Regions from separate parts of the Mechercharimyces mesophilus genome, predicted to be linked through region 1. Evidence: riboswitches for the same ligand, from Rfam matches in the RefSeq annotation. Region 1 holds a riboswitch; the other holds the start of a gene.
What was found. Region 1 has a riboswitch for FMN ahead of ribD (bifunctional diaminohydroxyphosphoribosylaminopyrimidine deaminase/5-amino-6-(5-phosphoribosylamino)uracil reductase RibD). Riboswitches for the same ligand answer to the same signal wherever they lie in the genome.
Positions count from the first base shown of each region.

Region 1 (5,526 bases):
AACCGGTCCAGCGGGCCCAACGGGTCCGACTGGTCCAATTGGTCCAACAGGTGCAATAGGAATGCCAGGTCCACGAGGGCGACGAGGACCAAGAGGGCCGAGAGGACCGCGTGGTACGGATGGAGGAGCAATGGGGCTGTAGCATCCTAAGCAGGGTTTTTCAGGGGAAGTTTCATATCATGATAGTTGATAGGGAAGTTGAATCAGCATTCTGTCCTGGCCAATCAAAATTGTAACGGCCAGTAAAATAGAGTGCTTTTATTTTTGTATGCTACCTTTGTCTGTGACTATCTTGTGCCGAAACGATAGCCTGTGCATGATGGATTTGTGTGTTGTGGTAGAATAAATAGCGATGTTGTGATGCTGACTCTTTATAGAAAATAGGAAATCTTCGATGCCTCCAGGACAGCGGAATGAATGAAAGTCGTTCCGAGAATAAAGGAGAGTAAGCGAGATTTAAAAAACTTAAGTGAGCAATGATTCGAGATATATGTTGTGAAGGAGGGGGTACAAATGCACCGTTCGTTAAAAGGATTTTCCGTATTTGCTGCTTTTAGCACCTATCTCATTTTACTTATGGGAGCACTGGTTACCAAGACAGATTCGGGAGAAGGTTGTGGGCGAACGTGGCCCTTTTGTCATGGTGAGGTCTTCCCTACCTATGCGACGGTAACCACGATGATTGAATATAGTCATCGCGCAGTTTCAGGACTTGTCGGTCTGGTGGTCGTCGTTCTTGCCATCTGGTCATGGCTGGCCTTTCGTCAGGATCGCACGGTGAAATTTCTCGGCTTTACGAGTGTCTTTTTTATCATCTTACAAGGACTACTGGGAGCCGCTACGGTGGTTTGGGGGCAAGACGGTACGGCATGGCGTGAAGATATGACGATGGCGCTCCACTTTGGATTCTCTCTTATCTGTTTCGCCGCGGTTGCCTTATTATCCATTTATTTATTTCAAAAGACAGCGGGACGAGTGATGGAGGCAAAGGAGAAGCGCCGGGGCTTAAGTAACCGTTTGCGAACATTCATCTGGGTGTATGCCTGTTATGTTTATCTAGTGATTTATACTGGTGCTTATGTTCGTCATGCTGGAGCTACCATGGGATGCCCTTCATTTCCTCTCTGTGGGGATCGCTTCCTCCCTGACCTGATAACTCCTGCGGGAGTACAAATTACGCACCGTCTATTTGCGATAGTGGCTTGGTTGTTGGCATTGATGTTGATGGTATGGATCATCCGTCACTATCGAGAGCGACGTGACTTGTACTGGGGAAGTGTTCTCGGGTTTCTCTTTGTTACATTGCAAGCGGCCAGTGGAATTTCGATTGTCCTCCTTCCCGTGCGCTATTATTTGATGATGGCATTAACTCATACCACCATTGTATCGCTCTTTTTTGCCGCCCTCTGCTATCTATGCATGCAAGTAGGATGGCCGTGGAAGAAGGGCAATAAGGTATCGACGAAAGAGAAGAACTCATCGGTATAATGTTCCTTTGACCATTCTAATGAAGAGAGTCCCTTTCTCGAATAGAGGAAGGGGCTTTTTGGCTTCTTTCGTTATGGATGATCTTGCCCATATCTTAATATTGAATAGACATTCATTACGCAATCCAGTATACTTACGGTAGATGTACGAAAGTAAATAGCATACTGTACATCCTTCGGGGCTGGGTGAAAATCCCGACCGGCGGTGATAGGGAAGTCTTGCACTCCCCTTCAGTCCGTGACCCGCAACTTTGCGGTGGATCCGGTGCAACTCCGGGGCCGACAGTGAAAGTCTGGATGGGAGAAGGGTGAACAGGAGCGGTCACGATGAATGATAGCGATGAGTGCAGTTTACTTGATTGGTAATTTTTACTATTCGAGGTTTCTTTACGTGTGCGCTCATTTGTCATCAGAATCGATTGAGATTGTTGTCTAAGAGATGACGCTTCTTTGCGTTGTCGCTAGATATGGACCCTCCTGATTCCCTCATGAAAAAGCCTCGAAACGAATCGGGGCTTTTTTTGATGAATGGTGGGAGGCTATAGATGAATCGACACGAAGAATGGATGCAATTGGCGCTTACCTTGGCAAGCAGTGCCCAAGGACAAACATCCCCCAACCCGATGGTTGGTGCGGTGATTGTGAAAAATGGACAATTAATTGGCAGTGGAGCCCATCTAAAAGCAGGAACGCCGCATGCGGAAGTGCACGCACTGGCGATGGCGGGAGAAAACGCAGCTGGGGCGACGCTTTATGTTACTTTAGAACCTTGTAGTCATTATGGCCGGACTCCCCCTTGTACGAACGCCGTCATCGATGCCCGTATCGCCAAAGTAGTGGTTGGCGTAGAAGATGCCGATGAGCGCGTGGCTGGTACAGGCATTGAGCGCCTGCGTCAAGCGGGAGTGGAAGTAGAAGTAGGCGTATTAGAAGAGGAATGTCGGCTACTAAATGAAGCTTATTTCCATCATCGCCTCACCGGTCGCCCACTGGTGACGCTGAAGACGGCGATGACTTTGGATGGCAAAATTGCGACAGCAACAGGGGATAGCCAATGGGTGACCAATGAGCAGTCGCGAGCAGCTGTCCATCGCATGCGTCATGACAGGGATGCGATCATGGTGGGTATTGGTACCGTGCTGGCGGATCGCCCTCGTTTGACCACACGGTTGCCGGAAGGGGGCAAACACCCCATCCGTGTGATCGTCGATTCTACTCTGAGAATTCCGTTGGATACACCCGTGGTGGATACGAACGAAGCGGAAACATGGGTCTTCTGTACGAACCAAGTAGACGAGAAGAAAAGAGAACAGCTGGAGAAGAAGGGTGTCAAAGTGATCCCTTGTGGAAGTGGAGCACGTGTCGATCTGGATCAGCTTTTTACCTATCTGGGTAAGCAGAATATCCTGTCGGTCTTGGTAGAAGGAGGCGGTAGGTTAAATGGCTCCCTTCTGACTGCCGGCCTGATTGACCAGGTAGTGGCGTTTGTCGCCCCTAAATTACTTGGTGGTTCAAGCAGTCCAACTCCGATCGAGGGGACGGGCTTTGAACAAATGAAGGACGCAGTTGAGCTGGAAAACCTTACGCTAAAAACCTACAAGGATGATGTAATGATCAAAGGAGACGTGAAAAAGGAAAGCGAGGGTGATTCATGTTTACAGGACTGATAGAAGAGGTCGGCACGGTTCGTCAGAAGAGGCAACAAGGATTGACGATGAAACTGACCATTGGCTGTAAAAAGGTGCTGGAAAATGTGAAACTGGGTGACAGCATCGCTATCAATGGGGTTTGTCTCACGGTGGTTCGCTTTGACCATGATTCATTTACAGCGGATGTGATGCCAGAGACGATGTTGCATACGCAATTGGGCGCACTACGGAGTGGCTCTCTCGTCAACTTGGAACGGGCGATGGCAGCGGGTGACCGTTTTGGTGGTCATTTTGTGCAAGGTCATGTGGATGGGGTCGGTGAGATCGTACAACGCAAGCCAGTGGAAAATGCCATCCTCTTCCGTTTGCAAGTACCCTCTACGTTGACCCGCAATATGATTGAAAAAGGATCAGTAGCCCTAAATGGGATCAGCCTGACTCTCTTTGAGGTATCGAGTGACCATATTGCGGTTTCGATTATCCCGCATACCTTGGAAGAAACGCAATTGCAGCAAGCCAGTGTGGGTGATTCAGTTAATATTGAGTGCGACATGATGGGGAAATATATACGGAAGCAGTTGCAAGAGCTGATTAAAGAACCAGGTGAAGAAGGAATAACGAAAGAGAAACTAACGAGTCTAGGTTTTGCCTAAAAAGGGGGATAACGAAATGGATGCATTTCACCCGATTGAGGATGCCATTTATGATCTGATGCAAGGGAAAGTGGTTATCGTTGTAGATGATGAGGACCGTGAAAATGAAGGGGATTTTGTTGTTTTAGCAGAGAAAGCGACGCCAGAGGTTATCAATTTTATGATTACGCACGGTCGTGGTTTGGTTTGTACACCCCTCACAGCTGAACGGGCACAAGAATTGGATTTGCCCCTCATGGTTAATCACAATACGGATACGCACGGTACCGCTTTTACGGTTTCCGTGGATCATCATGAGAGTACGACAGGAATTTCTGCTTATGAACGGGCGGACACGATTCGTGCTCTGATTGATCCTCATGCGAAGCCTCGTGATTTCCGCCGACCGGGACACATCTTCCCTTTGATTGCAAAAGAGGGTGGGGTATTACGGCGCGCCGGTCACACGGAAGCTTCCGTAGATTTGGCACGGATGTGCGGTTCTTATCCGGCAGCGGTCATCTGTGAAGTAGTGAAGGAAGATGGAACGATGGCTCGTGTACCTGATCTGATGGAGATTGCGCGTGAGCATGACTTGAAAATGATTACGATTCAAGACCTCATTCAATATCGGAACAAAAAAGAGAAGCTAGTAGAACGGGTTGCCTCGGTGCGGATGCCGACTGCCTTTGGCGATTTTCGAGCGGTTGGTTACAAAAATGAAGTGGATGGCAAGGAACATGTAGCTCTCGTCAAAGGAGAGATTGACCCGACGAAGCCCGTAATGGTACGTGTCCACTCGGAATGTTTAACCGGTGATGTCTTCGGTTCGTATCGCTGTGACTGTGGGCCACAACTCCACACAGCACTTGCGCAAATCAGTGAAGAAGGTTCAGGCGTCCTTCTATATATGCGGCAAGAAGGGCGCGGGATTGGGCTGTTAAATAAACTACGTGCCTACGAGTTACAAGAACAAGGGTATGACACGGTGGAAGCCAATGAGAAGTTAGGGTTTGGTCCTGACTTGCGGGAATACGGGATTGGTGCGCAAATTCTGCGGGATCTCGGCGTGAGTCAGATGCGTCTTCTCACCAATAACCCGCGTAAAATCACGGGATTGAAAGGGTACGGTTTAGAAGTGGTCGAAGTCTTACCTATTCAAATGCCTGCCAATATCAATAATGAACAATATCTATATACGAAGAAAAGCAAGTTGGGCCATCTGCTACATTTTTAATGAAAAAGCACTTACTCCCCTCCTGCGATAGAAAGTTACGCATAAGGAGGGGAAACATACGATTACCAAAAATACATTTATTGTAACGAAGGAGCGTGTTTGTGATGGGTAAAACATATGAAGGCAATCTGGTGGGAAAAGGGCTTCGTATTGGCATTGTTGTTGGCCGTTTCAATGAGTTTATCACGGGGAAGTTATTGGGCGGGGCGCAGGATGCCCTCCGTCGCCATGGCGTTGACGAAGAAGGAGTGGACATTGCCTGGGTACCAGGAGCATTCGAAATTCCATTGATTGCGGATCAGATGGCGGATTCAGGGCGTTACGATGCCATCATCACATTGGGGGCGGTTATCCGTGGATCGACCCCGCACTTTGACTATGTCTGTAACGAAGCAGCGAAAGGCGTATCTGCGATCAACCTGAAACATGGACTTCCCATCATCTTCGGTGTTTTAACCGTGGACACCATTGAACAAGCGATTGAACGGGCGGGAACCAAAGCGGGGAATAAAGGCTGGGAA
Region 1 is NZ_JCBAPH010000001.1:920,609-926,134, forward strand. It holds gene AC6RGY_RS04685 (SBBP repeat-containing protein) at 1-142, shown strand, start outside; gene AC6RGY_RS04690 (COX15/CtaA family protein) at 514-1,488, shown strand; FMN riboswitch at 1,656-1,800, shown strand; gene ribD (bifunctional diaminohydroxyphosphoribosylaminopyrimidine deaminase/5-amino-6-(5-phosphoribosylamino)uracil reductase RibD) at 2,033-3,154, shown strand; gene ribE (riboflavin synthase) at 3,139-3,789, shown strand; gene AC6RGY_RS04705 (bifunctional 3,4-dihydroxy-2-butanone-4-phosphate synthase/GTP cyclohydrolase II) at 3,806-5,005, shown strand; gene ribH (6,7-dimethyl-8-ribityllumazine synthase) at 5,110-5,526, shown strand, end outside.

Region 2 (5,526 bases), on a different contig from region 1:
ACAGCCTTTACTTCTTCTTTCGTTCCAAACAAATTGACCTCAAATTCTTTACCTGATACTACGGATCCCACTGCTTGGACGCGGAATCCTTCTGAATCCAATTTATCCATTACCATACTACTGATATCTTTCGGATCCGAACGCTGTTGTTCACTAGATGTCAGAGCTTGTTCCGTGGGTTCTTCCTTAGTCGGTTGTGCAGTTGTTAGGGAAGCGCATCCGACAGCAATGATACAGACTAAGCCAAGAATAGACCATTTCCAAGAGCGAGGTTGAAACGACTTAATCATAAAGATTCTCCTTTTCACTTGGGATTTATTTGCGGAAAAATTGGCGATAATGGGGTTTCTCAAGGGAAGTGCGTCTCTTTCCAATAACTTGATTATGATATAGCCATATAAAGTGGCTTCCTCTCGCTTTAGATACGTAAGAGTGTTAGCATCGCAAGCTAATTCTTGATCTTCCCGCATGAGTCGATAGCTATACCAGAGGAGAGGGTTAAACCAATGGATGATGAGGACGACAGTCCACATGATATTATTAAGCACGTCTTTTCGTTTATAATGAACCAGTTCATGGAGCAATACCATCCGCAGTTCAGTGTGAGTAAAAGACTGTAACCGCTTCTGCGGTAGGAGTATCTTCGGACGGAAAACTCCATACAAAGTAGGGGATTGAATAGATGAACTGAAATTGATATGAATTTTTCGGCGAATGTTTAACTTGGATTTGCAATCGTCCAAGAGACCGATGATTTCCTGTGTTGGAGGAGAGACCTCCTGATAGATGATTTTTGAAAAACGCCTTTGTTCACGGACAAGATAGTAGGTAAGAAAAATGATTCCTATGAGCCAAATCCCCACCAATGTTAGTGTTACCCAAGGAATGTCCGTTTGTGGAACGGCCGTATTATTTTTACCATTCTTCATATCATTCGTATTGGGGATTACTAGGATTTCATCCCTGTTTACTTGATCAAGCGAGTCAGTAGAGGGAATGGGTGATTGCTCTTGTTCTATCAGAGTCGTAAAGAGATTGTATATGCTAAAAGGGGTTTCCAATGTCCATGGAACAAGTAGACGTACGAGCAAGATAAACCAGAGTAGGTAATGCCATTCTACTTTCAGTTTTTGGGGAAGTACTTTTTTCACAATAATGATCAATCCGATGAGAGGGATCGCCAAGATTGAGGTGGCTAGGACCCAACTGGCTATTTCAATGAATGCATGGATGGGCAAACTGATATTCTCCTTTCTAAGAAAATAGCATCCCAGGAGTTTAAGACTACAACTGTAATCAGTTCTTTATAAATAGACTACAGTTGTAGTCTATCATTGTCAACCCCTTTTTAAGATAAGATGATCTTAAAAAAGCAGTATAGCAAAAAGGCCCCCTATGAATGAAAGGGGCCAGCCAGTTATTCTTTCCTATGGAATGAGGAGCTTCTCTTTTGTTATTTCTTTTATCGACTGTGGTAGGCTCCTAAGCCTCCTGAGTGGCATTCCATGAAAGCAACCCATTCTCCATCCGAAAGTCTACTACATCCTGTACTGTTAATAAGATCAACTCGTGTTTTTCCGCGAAACGTTCCAGTTCGGGACGACGTGCCATCGTTCCGTCTTCATTCATGATCTCACAGATGACGGCAGCCGGTCGACAGCCTGCCAGTCGCATCAAGTCGATAGAGGCTTCTGTTTGCCCCCGTCGCTCCAGCACGCCATTTGATCGAGCTTCTAGTGGAAAGACGTGTCCAGGTCGAACGAAATCGGTGGACGTAGAGTGGACATTGACAAGCTGGCGGATCGTGTGGGCACGTTCATAAGCTGAGATGCCCGTCGTCACTCCTTCTTTGGCATCAACAGAGAGAGTGAAAGCGGTTCGTAAACTTTCTTCATTTTCCTGCACCATCTGTGGAAGACCGAGTGCATGAAGTCGCTCCTTAATCATCGGCGTACAGATGAGCCCTCGTGCGTATTGAGCAATAAAGTTAATGGCTTCCCCAGTCGCGTGCTCGGCCGCCATGACGAGGTCACCTTCATTTTCCCTACTCTGATCATCTTGAATGATGACCATCTTTCCTTGTTGGATGGCTTCTATGGCGAGCTTCATCTTGCTCACGGCTACTTGTTTCATTCAAAAATCCCCTCTCTCGATTTTTGAACCAAATGCAACCTGGAAAAAGAACATGTTCATCCCGTACCCTGATAGACAATAGCGATCATAATTTTCTCCGTCCCTTCCTCCTAAAAAGAGAGTACTTCTCCTGCTGAAGTTACCACTCTGAAAGGTGGTATACAAGGTACGAGAGAGACATGCAGAAAGAAGCACTGCCGTTATATTCTTTAAAAAAGGCAATGCTTGCACCCTTCTCCCATCCGGACTATACCGTCGGCCTTAGAGTTTCACTAAGTCAGTCGCGCTTTCTCTAGGAAACCGCGAGTCGCGGGCTTACTACCGTCGTACGGTGATCACCGCCGGTCGGGAATTTCACCCTGCCCCGAAGGTTGATTTGAGTTCGCTTTGAGTATAACAAAGAAGGAGAATAGAGGAAAGATTCTCCTATATATCGAATGAAGTCTTACAATTCTTGCAAGAGAAGTTTATAACATAAGATAAAGGGGGTAGGTAGAGACTATAGAATCATTCTGTCTGCGTGCGTTCGGAGTTTCGGAAAGAAAGCCATGAGTGTAAGTTATGTCATGGGAAGAAGTCACTTTAAAAAAGAGGGATGCCAATGTGTGGACGGTTTAGTCTGACGGTGGAACTTTCGGAGGTACTAGATCGTTTTCATGTAAGTATGGATAAGGAGCAAGCAGAGTTTGCTCCTCGCTATAATGTGGCACCAACACAAGCTTTTCCGGTTGTTGTGGAAGATAGTGAGACGCGGGAACGGCAGTTAAAAGAGATGCAGTGGGGACTGATTCCACGTTGGTCGAAAGATGAAACGATGGGAAGTCGCTTAATCAATGCGCGAAGCGAGACCGTATTAGAGAAGCCAGCATTCCGTCGTTCGTTTCGTCGGCATCGCTGTCTCGTACCTGCGGATGGATTCTATGAATGGGTACAGACAGATGAGGGAGGAAAAGTGCCTTTTCGTGTGGTGAAAAAAGAAGGAGGTCTGTTTGCTTTTGCGGGCTTATGGGACGAGTGGAAGTCTGAAAGCGGAGAAGAACGGAGAACCTTCACGATTATCACACGGGAAGCGGATGCGTCGTTTCGCTCAATCCATCACCGTATGCCGGTGATTCTTCCGCAAGAGGAGGAAGAGACGTGGATCCATCATGAATCCGGGCAAACAGAGAGACTGCTAACCTTATTGAACGGGTTATCGGCTGATGCTCTCAAGAGCTATCCCGTAGCGAAGATGGTTAATTCACCCAGAAATGATCAGCCGGCTTGTATTGAGCCCGTGTAAATCAGGGGACTCTTTACTTTGATAAAAATAAATGATAGTAGTGAAAGTGACAATCAATGAACGAAAATGGTTCGCAAATAATATTGAGTTTAAGATAGTATTGACTGTAAACAGACCCAGTGGTAAGGTAGGAATAGGATTGATAAGAGTGAGCGGTCAGCTTATTCTCCCTCGATCAAGAGATTGGTTAAGGGGGGATTGAAGCATGCTCTCTCCCGAATACTTAAAAGATGGTATAGGAGGAAGGTAAACATGGCGAATCGTCTTGTAGGGCTTCCAGCACCTAATTTTGAAATGGAAAGCACCAAAAACCTCGAAACTTTAGATGAAAAAGTAAGGCTATCTGATTATGAAGGGAAATGGGTTATTCTCTTCTTCTACCCGATGGACTTCACTTTCGTATGTCCCACTGAAATTACGGCATTGAGCGATCGCTACGAAGAATTTGCTGACCTTGATACCGAAATCATCGGTGTAAGCACCGACACTGTTTTTACTCACCGTGCTTGGATCAATACCTCCCGCGATGAGAATGGTCTCGGAGAAGTGAAGTATCCGCTTGCAGCAGATCATAACCACAAAGTAAGCCGTGAATACGGTGTGCTGATCGAAGAAGAAGGCATTGCACAGCGCGGTCTCTTCATCATTGATCCAGAAGGTATCTTGCGTTATCAAGTGGTAACGGATGATAACGTGGGTCGTAGCGTAGATGAAACCCTTCGTGTATTGCTCGCACTTCAATCGGGTGGTCTCTGTCCTTCCGACTGGAAGCCAGGCGACAAGCATCTTGTTAAATCATAAAGAATGTTAAATACTTATGAAAAGGTCTAACGAATGTTGTTAGGCCTTTTCAACAATGGAAAAAGAACATGATGAAGAGGAGGTATTTTTATGCCAATGCGTTTACGTACAGACATGCCCGAACTTGCAGGAGCAACGGAGTGGGTTAATGGAGAAATTTCCAAGAGTGAAGTAGCGGGAAAGCCGGTGTTGGTTCATTTTTGGTCGATTAGCTGTGGCATGTGCAAGAAAAGCTTACCGGACATCAATGAAATGCGAGAAAAATTTAAGGAACAAGATTTGCAACTGATTGGGATTCATATGCCGCGTTCAGAGAAAGATACGGATGAAGAAGCGGTGAAAGAAACCATTGAGAAATATGAATTGAAGCACCCGCAAGCAATTGATAATCAACATAGCATTGTGGATGCGTTTGAGAATCAATTTGTCCCTGCCTTCTATTTGTTTGATCAAGAAGGGAAATTGCGTCACCGCGCTGCGGGTGAGAAGGCGCTTAGCATGCTACAAAATCCACTCCACCGTGTACTGGGAATCAAAGAATAGCCTGAAAGGGATGAGATCATGAATCTACCAAAGGAATTGCGTTATAGTGATGAACACGAATGGGTAAAAGAAGAAGGTGGCTCGAAAGTACGGATCGGTATTACTGATTTTGCACAGTCGGAGCTCGGAGATATCGTTTTTGTTGAGTTGCCAGAAGAAGGCGATGAAATCACAGTGAACGAACCGTTTGGAAGCGTGGAGTCCGTGAAGACGGTTTCTGAATTGTATGCTCCTGTTAGCGGAAAAGTTGTAGAAGTGAACGGCGAGTTAGAAGATTCTCCAGAAAACGTAAATGAAGTTCCTTATGAAGGTGGATGGATGGTCGTCGTGGAACTTTCCGATTCGGGTGATCTAGAGAAATTGATGAGTGCTGACAAATATGGAGCCATGGTTTCTGGCGAATAAGTCAAAACGTCTCTTGAAAGCGGAACATGATCCACGAAGGGAATAGCTCTAGTGAGAGAAAAAGGCTGGTTATCTGTGTTTTGTTCACAGTGTGACCAGCCATCCGCTCTGCCCTATAAATTAAGAATAGTTAGTCAAATAAAAGCAGATATAGGATGAAGGAAACAAAACTGGATATACTAATAAGTAAGGCAGGGCGACTACAAACGAAACAGATGGATAAAATCGATGTGAAAGCAAAGGTTCGTAAAGGAGGAAATCAGTTGGCGCAATCGATGAACATCACTAAAAATGTCACCGGTCGAATGGACAATGGCAACATGGTTCTTTACTACAACCAGCGTTCCATCGGTTCCATCGAC
Region 2 is NZ_JCBAPH010000003.1:162,275-167,800, forward strand. It holds gene AC6RGY_RS10605 (M56 family metallopeptidase) at 1-1,238, opposite strand, end outside; gene ribB (3,4-dihydroxy-2-butanone-4-phosphate synthase) at 1,483-2,133, opposite strand; FMN riboswitch at 2,360-2,509, opposite strand; gene AC6RGY_RS10615 (SOS response-associated peptidase) at 2,735-3,415, shown strand; gene AC6RGY_RS10620 (peroxiredoxin) at 3,668-4,216, shown strand; gene AC6RGY_RS10625 (redoxin domain-containing protein) at 4,313-4,759, shown strand; gene gcvH (glycine cleavage system protein GcvH) at 4,778-5,164, shown strand; gene AC6RGY_RS10635 (DUF2553 family protein) at 5,320-5,526, shown strand, end outside.
Region 2: another riboswitch for FMN. It lies ahead of ribB (3,4-dihydroxy-2-butanone-4-phosphate synthase); the one in region 1 lies ahead of ribD (bifunctional diaminohydroxyphosphoribosylaminopyrimidine deaminase/5-amino-6-(5-phosphoribosylamino)uracil reductase RibD).